DNA from 2 places in the Paenibacillus hebaui genome. Region 2 is predicted to be linked to the other one. Evidence: riboswitches for the same ligand, from Rfam matches in the RefSeq annotation. Region 2 holds a riboswitch; the other holds the start of a gene.
What was found. Region 2 has a riboswitch for cobalamin ahead of metE (5-methyltetrahydropteroyltriglutamate--homocysteine S-methyltransferase). Riboswitches for the same ligand answer to the same signal wherever they lie in the genome.
Positions count from the first base shown of each region.

Region 1: another riboswitch for cobalamin. It lies ahead of ACR32F_RS07185 (ABC transporter substrate-binding protein); the one in region 2 lies ahead of metE (5-methyltetrahydropteroyltriglutamate--homocysteine S-methyltransferase).

Region 1 is NZ_CP196836.1:1,618,815-1,624,994, forward strand. Features, by position in the region: gene cobD (threonine-phosphate decarboxylase CobD) at 1-964, shown strand, start outside; gene ACR32F_RS07170 (adenosylcobinamide amidohydrolase) at 942-1,796, shown strand; gene cbiB (adenosylcobinamide-phosphate synthase CbiB) at 1,841-2,821, shown strand; gene ACR32F_RS07180 (histidine phosphatase family protein) at 2,812-3,471, shown strand; cobalamin riboswitch at 3,618-3,772, shown strand; gene ACR32F_RS07185 (ABC transporter substrate-binding protein) at 3,985-4,968, shown strand; gene ACR32F_RS07190 (FecCD family ABC transporter permease) at 4,965-6,011, shown strand; gene ACR32F_RS07195 (ABC transporter ATP-binding protein) at 6,008-6,180, shown strand, end outside.
Region 2 is NZ_CP196836.1:6,704,142-6,710,321, forward strand. Features, by position in the region: gene ACR32F_RS30165 (anaerobic ribonucleoside triphosphate reductase) at 1-1,501, shown strand, start outside; gene nrdG (anaerobic ribonucleoside-triphosphate reductase activating protein) at 1,498-2,007, shown strand; cobalamin riboswitch at 2,257-2,457, shown strand; gene metE (5-methyltetrahydropteroyltriglutamate--homocysteine S-methyltransferase) at 2,662-5,031, shown strand; gene ACR32F_RS30180 (glycoside hydrolase family 3 C-terminal domain-containing protein) at 5,139-6,180, opposite strand, start outside.

The DNA of each region.
Region 1 (6,180 bases), 2.1 Mb from region 2:
TCATCGGGCGTTCAAATCTATACTCAGTGACCGTCTGGGCGTGCCACAGGATTATATATCCGTAGGTAACGGGGCAGCGGAAAGTATGGCTCTAATTTTGCAGGGACTTGCGCCACGCAGAGTAGGGACGGTTGAACCAGGATTCTCGGAATACAGTGCATTATCCAAACAATTCGGAGCAGAGGTCCATCATGTCCTAGGACGGGAAGAACTGGACTGGCGAGCAGAACCGGAGGATATCGAAAAGCTGATGGAACGGGTGGGCTTGCTTTTCCTGGGACAGCCCAACAACCCCAATGGGGTACAGTATTCGGTGGAGGTTTTGCAACGGCTTGCCCGTAAAGCGGAGACAACCAATACGATATTGGTTGTCGATGAGGCTTTTATGGACTTTATTCCTGAATCGGAACGGCAATCGCTTGCTCCCAGACTGAAAGAGTACTCACAGGTGATCATCATTCGCTCGATGACCAAGTTTTATGCGATTCCAGGCTTACGTCTGGGTTATGCGATGGGTCGTCCCGAACTGATTCATGCCATGACAGAGAAACAAGTGACGTGGAGTGTGAATGGACTGGCGCTGATCGCAGGAGAAGCTTGTCTGCGCAGCGGGGAGAGTTTTGAACAGGAGACCATGGCGCTGGTGTCACTCGAGCGGAAGAGATTGACGGCTGGGCTGGAGGCTTTGGGATGTAAAGTGACGCGAGGGGAAGCAAACTTTATATTGGCCATTCTTCCCGAGCCGTGGACGGCGACATCCATGCAGGCTGCTCTCGGTAAACGGGGTATACTGATCCGCAGCTGCGCGATGTATCCGGGACTTGGAGAACGACATGTACGTTTTGCGGTCAAGGATGCGGAGGCTAATGCACGTTTGCTGGAGACGATGAGAAATGTAATTGGGCCTAATACGACTACCCCATTAGAGGCAGGAGGACAGAATGATGGCACTTCCATTCTATAACGTCTATGAACGATGTACCGATGTACAAACAGATGCACAAACAGATGTTCAAACAGACCAACGCGAATATAGATCCTCTGTGTGGCCGGGGTTAAGCATCTCTGCACATGTACGGCATATTAAAGCATCCAGCCCCTCGGTTGTACAAGCACTTTCCAGTGCCGTGTATGGGGGCGGCATGATTGAACTAGATCGCATATTCAACATCTACGTGGACAAACATTATCGGTGTGATGATCCACCGCGTGATATTGCCGACCTTTTGAGTGAATGGCAGGAGCGGGAAGATCAATGCGCAGGACTTCTGACGGCGGTCCGATTGCAGCATACAGCCATCCAGGAATATGAGGGCGATGAGTTCGGATTACTATGCTGTACAACGGCTGGAGTATCCAATGCGGCGCGGGCAGGCTCTGCAAGGATCGTGTTTGATGCTGCGGGAAATGAGATAGGGAATGAGATGATGTCTCAGAAACATGGGGAGAGTCCGATTTCAACCTATACTCCCGGTACGATTAACATCATGTTGTGGCTGAACGGGCATCTGACTGCTGGAGCTATGGTGAATGCCGTACAGACTGCGGTAGAAGCAAAAGCCGCTGCGCTGGCTGACTTCGGTGTGTTGGATTCGGAAAATGGTCTAACCGCGACCGGAACAACAACGGATGCCATCGTGCTCGCGGTAAGTCAGACGGAGGAGAATAAACCGCTTATCTCTTACGCCGGGACAGCTACTGTAATGGGGGCAGCCATCGGCCGGCTGGTGTATAACACGATAACGGAAAGCCTGCAAGCCGCGCAGGAGTGGAAAGAGAGGAGTAACAAGCCATGACCTCTCTGATGAGTCAATGGGCTTCCTGGCCGATCTGGACGGGGATGGCAGGAGCCTGGATTATTATTGGGGCATACCTGCTGGATCGTTGCATCGGAGATCCGCGCTGGATTCCTCATCCCGTGATTGGCATGGGAAAGGCCATCACTGCATTGGAGCGAGCTATTCGCTCCAACGTGAGCACCAATCAGGGGCTGAAGAGGGCAGGCGTTTTATTTCCCGTTTTGCTTGCAGGCGGTTCTTTTGCAGTGACCTGGGGGTTGCTCTATGTGCTGACTCTCATTCATCCTGCCGTTGCGGTTGTGGCTGAAGTGGTGCTGATCGCGACTACCATAGCCTCCAAAGGTTTGAAAGATGCAGGCATGGAAGTTTACCGCCATTTAATTCAACAGGATTGGCCTGCGGCGCGACGTTCACTGGGTATGATTGTAGGACGTGATACGGCTCATCTGGATGAACCGGAGATTGTGAGAGGAACGGTGGAGACGGTTGCCGAGAATATCGTGGATGCCATCGTCTCTCCACTGTTCTATGCCCTGATTGGTGGTGCGCCGCTTGCGATGGCCTATCGGGCCGTGAATACACTCGATTCCATGGTGGGTTATAAAAATGAAAAATATCTGCATCTCGGTTGGGCATCTGCCCGGCTGGATGATTGGGCCAACTGGATTCCTGCTCGGCTTACCGCTTTGCTGTTAATTATGGGAGCCTGGTTCATGAAGTTGAATGCGAGAGGTGCAGCGTGCATGATATCCCGGGATGCGCGGCTGCATCCAAGCCCGAATAGCGGTTTTCCCGAGTCGGCGGTGGCCGGAGCGTTGGGAATACGACTCGGTGGACATAATGTTTACCATGGTGTAGCTTCTTTTCGCGCCTATATGGGTGAGCAGACACGGCTGATGGAAGCAGAAGATATTGTGCGAACAACACGGCTTATGTTCTGGTCAGCGGGTTCCTTTGTGTTGTTATGTTGGCTGGTTACCTTCGGGATCTGGGCTGCTGGAGGTACGCTGTTATGGATATAACGAACGGGCACGGTGTAGTACAAAGTGGAGAGATTATCTTCATACGTCATGGTACAACAGCCTGGAATCAGGAAAAAAGATATCTCGGGCATACCGACATCGGTCTGCTGCCCGAAGCAGAGCAGGAACTGGACCCGCTGCGCGAGCAGTTCAACAACGTCACATGGGACGCCCTCTATTGCAGTGATCTGCTGCGTTGTCAGCAGACACTGGCACTGGTTGCGCCTATGCAAGCGGGACAAGCCAAGCTGGATGCCCGTCTAAGGGAGATTGACTTTGGTCAGTGGGAGGGCCTGACCTATGATCAACTCAAGGAAAATCCACAATACCGGGACTGGATCGATGCTCCGCAAGAGGTGACGCCCCCGCAGGGCGAGCCTTGGAAAGCATTTGCAGCGCGGATGGATTCATTTCTGGAGGAATGTCTGTTGCCCATTCAACCAACACTGTACTCCCGTAACACAAACACCAACACAAACGTGCCGAAGATAGTTGTGATTACGCACGGCGGGGTCATCCGTTACGCGCTATCTCGTCTCATTTCAAAACTGGGATTCTGGGATACGCAGGTGATACCCGGACAAGCGATAAAGATCCGGCTGGATGGCCATGGGCAGAACTGGGTTGGAACCCGATTGACTTTTCCGTAAATCGGGTTGTAAGGATGTACAATATAACCTATAATCACAACAGAAGTGTGACTTAGCAAGTGCATCATCGGATACGGGCGCGATAAGCCTGCGATGGATGCAGCATGTTCACTTGAATGGTTAAATAATATTAGCGACCAAGGGTCCCGATTGCATACAGCAATGGCTCATGGATTCCGATAATCCATGGATGGCAAACGGGTGAAATAGGGAAGCCGGTGTAAATCCGGCACGGTCCCGCCACTGTAAATCAGGATGAACTCCTGTAAGTCAGTTTACCTGCCCTGGACGTACAAGCCGGTGTTCCTTCGAGGAAAGGACAGCGTTTCGGGCAGTTCTCTGTGCATGTACAGCGCCAAGCTGACCCTGCGCAGATTCGCCACTTGCGAGACGTCATCCCTAATCCTGACCTAAGGATTGGGGATTTTTATTTTTTTCGGAACACAAATTCAAGGAAAATTGGGACAGGAACACTACTCAACAGAATGGATAGAGAAGGGGAGAACGAACAGAATGAATATCAAGAATTGGAAAGGCATAGCGTCATTGCTAAGTGCAGCGATGTTGGCACTGACGTTGGCCGGATGTGGGGCAACAACAACTAAAGAGGGTACAGGGACTACACCACAGCAACCTGCACAGGAGCAATCCGCAGATCTCAAAACACAATATCCAATTACGGTTACAGATGCTACGGGTGAATCATTTACCTTTGACAAAGCACCTGCCAAAATTGTATCCGTATCTCCGGCTGAGACGGAATCCTTGTTCGCACTCGGACTGGACGAGCAGATCGTAGGGGTATCCGACTTTGATGATTATCCAGCAGCAGCAACGAAAAAACCAAAAATGGGTGGCGTATCAAAGCCTAATGAAGAGTCCATCATTGCAGCCGAAGCAGACATCGTATTTACAGGGATTTCGATGAGTAAAGAGTCGGTGAAGAAACTGCGCGATCTGGGCATTACTATTTTCAAAACAGACCCTAAATCGGTGGACGATGTGATGAACAATATCGAAACGTTCGGTAAAATCACCGATCATCAGAAAAAGGCACAGGAGATCATCACCCAGATGAAACAGGATGTGTCTGATGTAACTGAAGCGGTAAAGGCGGTTAAACCGGAAGATAAGAAAAAGGTATATGTTGAATTCTCCCCAGGCTGGACTGTAGGTAAAGGTGAATTCATGGATGAATTGATTACACTGGCCGGAGGTAACAACATAGCTTCGGACAAAGAAGGCTGGTATGAGATTAACGAAGAGAATGTTATTGCTTCCAACCCGAATGTGATTCTGTATGCAAATGACGTGGTGGAGGATAACAAGACGCTGGACAAGATTATCAAGAGTCGTAGCGGCTGGGATCAAATCACGGCTGTGAAAAATGATGCAGTCATCGGACTGGATGCCAACCTGTTGAGCCGTCCGGGACCACGGGTAACCCAAGGTCTGATAGAAGTAGCCAAAGCGATCTATCCTGATCTGTTCAAATGAGTAAAAAGCTGGCAGTGTACGGAACGGCCGGGATGGTGCTGCTTGTATTGACCGTGCTCATCTGTACGGGCATCGGTTCGGTTGCCCTGCCTGTTCGGGACATTGCAGGCATCCTGCTGCATCGTATTCCCTGGCTGGGCGACTGGATTGTTCCTGACTGGAATACAGCAGCAGAACAGATTATATGGAAGGTCAGGTTCCCACGTGTACTGCTGGCCGTACTTGTAGGTGCATCATTGGCGATTGCCGGAACGGGATTCCAGGGGGTTCTTCGTAACCCTCTGGCTGATCCGTTTACCTTGGGCGTATCGTCCGGTGCATCGGTGGGTGCGGCTTTTCTGATTTTCTTCGGATTGCAGTATGCGCTGATTGGGATCTGGACCCTGCCACTGGTCGCGTTTCTGACGGGAGTAATCACATTGTGGTTTGTGCTGGCCCTTGCTCGTGAGGGGCGAAAAATACCGACACACAGCCTGATTCTGGCTGGCGTGGTCATGCAAAGTTTTCTGGGAGCCGTCGTCTCCTTCCTGTCAACCATGTCGAAGCAGACCATCAATGAAATTATATACTGGACGATGGGAAGTCTGGCACTGCGCGGGTGGTCGTATACGACCATCCTTTTCCCGTATTTTGTACTGGGGCTGATATTCCTCTGGAGTCGTGCGCGTTCGTTGAATGTGCTTGCCCTCGGAGAACGTCAGGCTGCGCATATCGGGGTTCAGGTGGATGGATTGAAGCTGTCAGTACTCGCTGTGGGTACACTGCTTACGGCAGGCGCAGTCTCCGTATCCGGTGTGATTGGCTTCGTCGGATTGGTCATTCCGCATATGCTTCGGCTCATCGTTGGACCTGATTATCGCTTGCTGGTGCCTTTGTCCGCGATTGGGGGAGCCATCTTCTTGGTCTGGGCAGATACAATTGCACGCTCATTGCTGGCGCCGACTGAAATACCCCTGGGTGTGGTTACGGCCTTTGTTGGAGCACCATTCTTCGCGTATCTGCTGCATCGGAACAAAAAGCTGCGGAAAGGGATGATGCCATGAGTACGATCATGAGAACAGACCTTGACGAGAGCAGGCCAATAATCGAAGTCACGGGAGCGGGCAAGATGTATGGCAATCATCGGGCGCTGCATGCGGTGGACTGGCAAGTCACAGAGGGGGAATGGTGGGGCGTTGTGGGTCCAAACGGCAGTGGCAAATCAACTCTGCT
Region 2 (6,180 bases):
CTCATTCCGCAAGCATTATCGCAAGGGACAGCGGCTGTTTGAGGAGATTGCCCTGATCGAGGATGAATTGCTGCATCTCGACAGCCTTGAAGCCAAGGAGACGTGTCCGCGAGCCTTCGCCTTTGCGTCCGAAGAAACAGAACTGGAAACCGTACAAGCTGCGGAGTCCCTGATCCATAACCTAAACACCATGAGCAGTCGGGCTGGCGGACAGATTCCGTTCACATCGCTGAACTACGGAATCTGCACTTCAGCAGAAGGCCGTCTGGTATCCCGTTCGTTGCTGGAAGCGACCATCCGTGGACTCGGTAACGGGGAAACGCCTGTATTTCCGCAGCATATTTTCCAATGCAAGCAAGGGGTTAATCAGGCCAAGGGAGAGCCTAACTATGACTTGTTCCAGCTCGCTGTGACCTGCTCTTCACGGCGGATGTATCCCAATTTTGTCAACGTGGATGCTTCCTTCAACCTGCCTTACTATCACCCGGAAGATCCCGATACGATTATTGCTACCATGGGATGCCGAACACGTACACTGGCCGATCGCTTCGGACGCAATCGCCAGAGTGGCAAGGGCAACCTGTCCTTCAACACCATCAATCTGGTCAAGCTGGGCATTCGATATGGGATCTGTCAGGGGGCAAGAGCTGTCGCTGACCGGGCAGGTTTCTATACTGCACTGGAATCGGTCATGCACAATGCAGCGGATGGACTGCTGCACCGTTATCGCATTCAGAGGGCACAGCCTGCCAAGGCATCGGACTTCATGATGCGGGAAGGTGTATGGGAGGGCGGCGAGCAATTGGCTCCGAATGATCCGGTTGCCGATCTGCTGAAGCACGGTACATTATCCCTTGGTTTTATTGGGCTTGCCGAGTGTATGACCGCTTTATATGGCCGTCATCATGGACAAGACCCGCATGTACATCGTGAAGCATTAAACATTATTCGTACCATGAGAGAGTTCTGTGACAGAATGAGCGAGCAGCACAACCTGAATATCACGCTGTTCGCTACACCTGCCGAAGGATTATCCGGGAAATTCACCAAAATTGACCGAGAACGCTATGGCAGCATTGCAGGCGTCAATGATCGGGAATACTATACGAATTCATTCCATATTCCGGTCTATTATACCCTTCCAGCCTATCGGAAAATCGAACTGGAAGCCCCCTTCCATACGTTATGTAACGCGGGCGCCATCTCCTATGTCGAACTTGACGGGAATGTACGAGCCAATACCACGGCTTTCCAACGGATTGTACAATACGCACTGGCGCAGGATATCGGCTATTTCTCCATTAATCATCCGATTGACCGTTGCCCGGCGTGCGGCTATGAAGGCGTCATTGGTGATGTATGTCCTGGATGTGAAGCACACGAAAATCATGTGCACTTTCAGCGGCTACGCCGGGTAACCGGATATCTGACCGGTGATTACAAAGTACGCTTCAACACTGCCAAGCAGGCTGAAGTACGCGACCGGGTGAAACACCGGTGAATCTGTACGGTTATATCCCAGAATCGGTGAATGAAGGTACAGGCCTGCGTGCTGTAATATTTATCAGCGGATGCCGTCACGCCTGTCCAGGCTGCTTCAGTCCAGATTCGTGGAGCTTCCGTGCAGGTGAACCCTTCACGGAAGCAAGACAGCAGCAGATTTTGCATGAAGTGACCGCTCATCCCCTTCTGGATGGCATTACGTTATGCGGAGGTGACCCTTTTTTCTCAGCGGCAGAGTGTACCTCCTGGGTTCGGCAGCTTCGTGCTGCAAGACCTGATCTGACGCTCTGGGCCTACACAGGTTTTGTTTATGAAGAACTGATCACTGATCCTGCTCGAGCGGAGCTTGCCGGACTCTGCGATGTCATTATTGATGGTCCTTATCTTGCGTCTGAGCGTGATGTGTCCTTGCCTTTCCGCGGCAGTCGTAATCAGCGAATCATTGATGTGGGTGCAACTATGGCTGGTGAGACAATCGTTACAATGCAGATTGATGCGTTGTAACGATTTTTTTTATGGAGGGGGAAACAGCAACGTGTGATGGTTATCCGACTGAGTATAAAAGAGGTTAATCCATGAAGATTCCACGCGTTCATTGGACTCGATTTTATTTCCGATCGGATTAATAATATATATTGCAACCTACCAGAGTATGGTCTATGATTGGTAGCATAAGAACAAATGCATGGTCACTGCATAATTATACAATTCATGCATGATCATTAATTTCATAGCCGGAGATGTGCACGCACATTTCCGCACAAGGAAACAGGTGCCGGCCGCAGCTACATGCGTGGCCAGGCTTAATAGGGAAGCACGGTGCAAATCCGTCGCGGTCCCGCCACTGTAAACGGGAAGTCTGTGCATAACAATCCACTGGTGTAACCACCGGGAAGGAATGCCGCATGACCATGATCCGTAAGCCAGGAGACCTGCCTGTTTCGACAGCATCGCGTGACCTACGGAAGATAGGGAGGTGTTAGAGCAACCGCTAAAATAAACTTATAGCAGGTGTTCTTTCCTATTCTATCGTTGTGCACAATCATCATTCGTGATGCCTGTCTCTCCGGTTATGGATTGGAAGGAACACCTTTTTTGATGTTGCAATTCATAGATCATTTGGCTTGATTCGGTACACCCTTTGCATGATTGGAATGAATATTTATAAATGAGGAGGCGCAACAACAGCAGCAATCACAGGTACTTACAGGCAATCTGGGTTACCCCCGCATCGGTGCGGGACGTGAATGGAAAAAGGCTCTTGAATCCTTCTGGGCTGGACGCATCGATGAGTCCGCGCTGCATCAGGAACTGACCACGCTTCGACTGCAGGATCTGAAGAAACAGCAGGTACAGCAGCTTGATCTGATTCCGGTGGGCGACTTCTCCTATTATGATCACATTCTCGACGTATCGGCCATGTTTGGCGTCGTTCCCGAGCGTTTTAACCATACAGGTGGACCGGTTCCGGTATCCACATATTACGCAATGGCCCGAGGCAATGATCAGGCAACTGCCTGTGAGATGACCAAGTGGCTCAACACCAATTATCACTACATCGTACCTGAGATTCATAATGATACTGCATTTGCACTGCTCGAAAATAAACCCCTTGCCGCCTATCGCGAAGCGAAGCAGGAGCTTGGGCTGGAAGGCAAACCGGTCGTTGTCGGCCCGTACTCGTATGTACGATTCGCCAAAGGATATGACCCGGAACGCTTTGCGGAGATTGTTACACGCCTCGTTCCTGTTTACGCCCAGCTCTTGGCAGAACTTCAAGCAGAAGGCGTTCAGTGGGTACAGATCGACGAGCCTTCCCTGACGCTGGCTGTCTCTTCCGAGGATGAAGCCTTGCTGCAGCAGGTGTATGCTGCACTCGCACAAGCTGCACCGGAACTAAAGCTGTTGCTCCAGACCTACTTCGAATCGGTGGAAGCCTATCCGGTCGTAACCGCATTGCCTGTAGCCGCAATTGGCCTGGATCTGATCCACGGTTATGAAGGCAATCTTGCCAGCCTGCGGGAGTATGGTTTCCCGCAGGATAAATGGCTTGGCGCCGGTGTCATCGACGGGCGCAACATCTGGCGCGCCGATCTCGCAGAGACGGCGAAGCTGCTGGAGCAGGTGGCTGAATTCGCAGCCGAAGGCAAGCTGATCATTCAGCCTTCCTGCAGCTTGTTGCATGTACCGGTCACTGCCGCTCAAGAGAGCGCGCTTGATCCGGTACTGCGCAATGCCCTTGCCTTTGCCGACGAGAAGCTGGAGGAAATCGCGACGCTCGGCACGTTGTTGTCCAGCGGTGCGAAGCTGGCCGGGCAGGACGATCAGGCAGCGGCTGTAGCTGAAGCCAGCCACCGCGTAGAGGCCAGCACCGAGGCGGTGCGCCTGCTGGGCGAGTCCGAGTCACGGACAAGCCTGAGTGGTGCCCCCGCAGGGGTGCAGGCTGACGAGCTGCTGCGTCGCAGCACGTCATTCCAGGAGCGGCGCGAGCTGCAGCAGCAGAAATGGCCGCTCCCGTTGCTGCCAACAACAACGATTGGCAGCTTCCCGCAGACGGCAGACGTGCGCAGGGCACGCGCCCTCTTCCGCAAAGGCGAATGGAATGCGGAGCAATATGACGCCTATGTTCGAGAGCAGATCCAGGAATGGATTACGATCCAGGAAGAAATCGGTCTGGATGTGCTGGTACACGGTGAGTTTGAACGTACAGATATGGTTGAGTTTTTCGGTGAGAAGCTGACTGGATTCGCCTTTACCAAAAATGGCTGGGTACAATCCTACGGTTCACGCTGCGTGAAGCCGCCTGTTATTTACGGAGATGTGCTGTTCAATGAACCCATGACAGTCAAAGAAACGGCTTATGCCCAAACACTGACCAGCAAACCGGTTAAGGGTATGCTCACAGGCCCGGTAACGATCCTGAACTGGTCCTTTGTACGCTCGGATATTCCGCGCAGCGAAGTATCTTACCAGATTGCTCGCGCCATTAAGGATGAAGTTGAAGCACTGGAGCACGCAGGCATTGAGATGATTCAGGTGGATGAGCCAGCTCTGCGTGAAGGGCTTCCGCTTAAACGTAGCAAGTGGGACGAATACCTGCAATGGGCTGTGGAATCCTTCCGCTTGGCAACAGCAACCGTGAAACCAACAACGCAAGTGCATACCCACATGTGCTATTGCGAGTTTGATGACATTATTGAAGCCATCAGCGATCTGGATGCGGATGTCATCTCCATTGAGACGTCTCGCAGCCACGGAGAACTGGTGGGCAGCTTCGAACAACACACCTATGACAAAGGAATCGGACTCGGCGTATACGATATCCATAGCCCTCGTGTTCCGGGCAAAGATGAGATGCTCCATATGATTGAGCGTGCACTACAGGTACTTCCGGCAGATCTGTTCTGGGTAAACCCGGATTGCGGACTGAAAACACGCGGTAAAACTGAAGTTGTGGATGCCTTGCGCATTATGGTGGACGCAGCTCGTACAGCGAGAGAACGCGTTACCGCCAACACCTCCATCTAAAGCTATATTTCTCTAATCACTATTCTAAAAGTTGGATCACAAACAAAAGGGGATGTCCTATCGTCATGAACATGACTAGGGCACCCCTTTTTAGCATTATTATTTGTTTAACGAATCTCGAAATGACTGATACGTACACCTGCGGACATCACAAGGTATACATCCTGCGCACCTGCTGCACCCAGGAGTTCTGCCTTAACGGTAGACCACTGCTGGGCTTCGCCTTGTGCCAGTTCCACACGTCCTGCGAGCGTACCGTCAGCCGCACCAAGCCGTACTTCCAACACTGTGCCTGCTTTTTCTGCGGATACACGAGCTTCCATTGCTGCTGCACCACTACCCAGATCAGCATCCTTGAAGGCAATCCATCCTTGCTCTCCAATTACGCGTACAGCACTTCCGCCCTCTTTGCTCTCATCCAGATCAACACTCAGGTACGCATCGTAGTTCTCGGCACGAGTAGCGATACTCAAGTTACGAGAAGGAATCGTCTCCCCTTCTACCGTCAGATCAGCAACAAGCTGAACATCGGAGGAAGATTTGCCTACCATGATGGAATAGGTTCCGCTTTCCACCACATAACGGTCACGAGTGACATCCCAGATAGCCAATTCTTGCACAGGCAAGGTGAAGCTAACTTTCACTGTAGCTCCGGCTTTGATATGAAGACGACGGAATCCTTTTAACGTTTTGAGTGGACGTTTCACTCGGGATTTACCCGCACGAACATACAATTGTACAACCTCGTCACTGGCGATAGATCCGGTATTGGTCACATCAACCGTTACTGTAATGCTGCCATCTGTTCCAGCTTGGGCAGGGTTAAGCTCCAGATTGCTGTATTCAAACGCTGCATACGTCAAACCATGTCCGAACGGATACAGTACATCGCCTTCAAAATATTGATACGTCCGACCGGATTGAATGATATCGTAATCTTTGATGTCGGTCAGTTGATCTACGGATTGTACCCATGTCATGTTCAGACGGCCTGCTGGTGCATAGTCGCCATACAATACGTCAGCCACTGCGTTCCCCAGTTCCTGTCCTGCATGTGAAGTGTACAATACAGCCGGAATATTCTCCTGAACCCAGTTGGATGTGAACGGGTAACTGCCCACGATCACCACAATCGTATTCGGGTTAGCG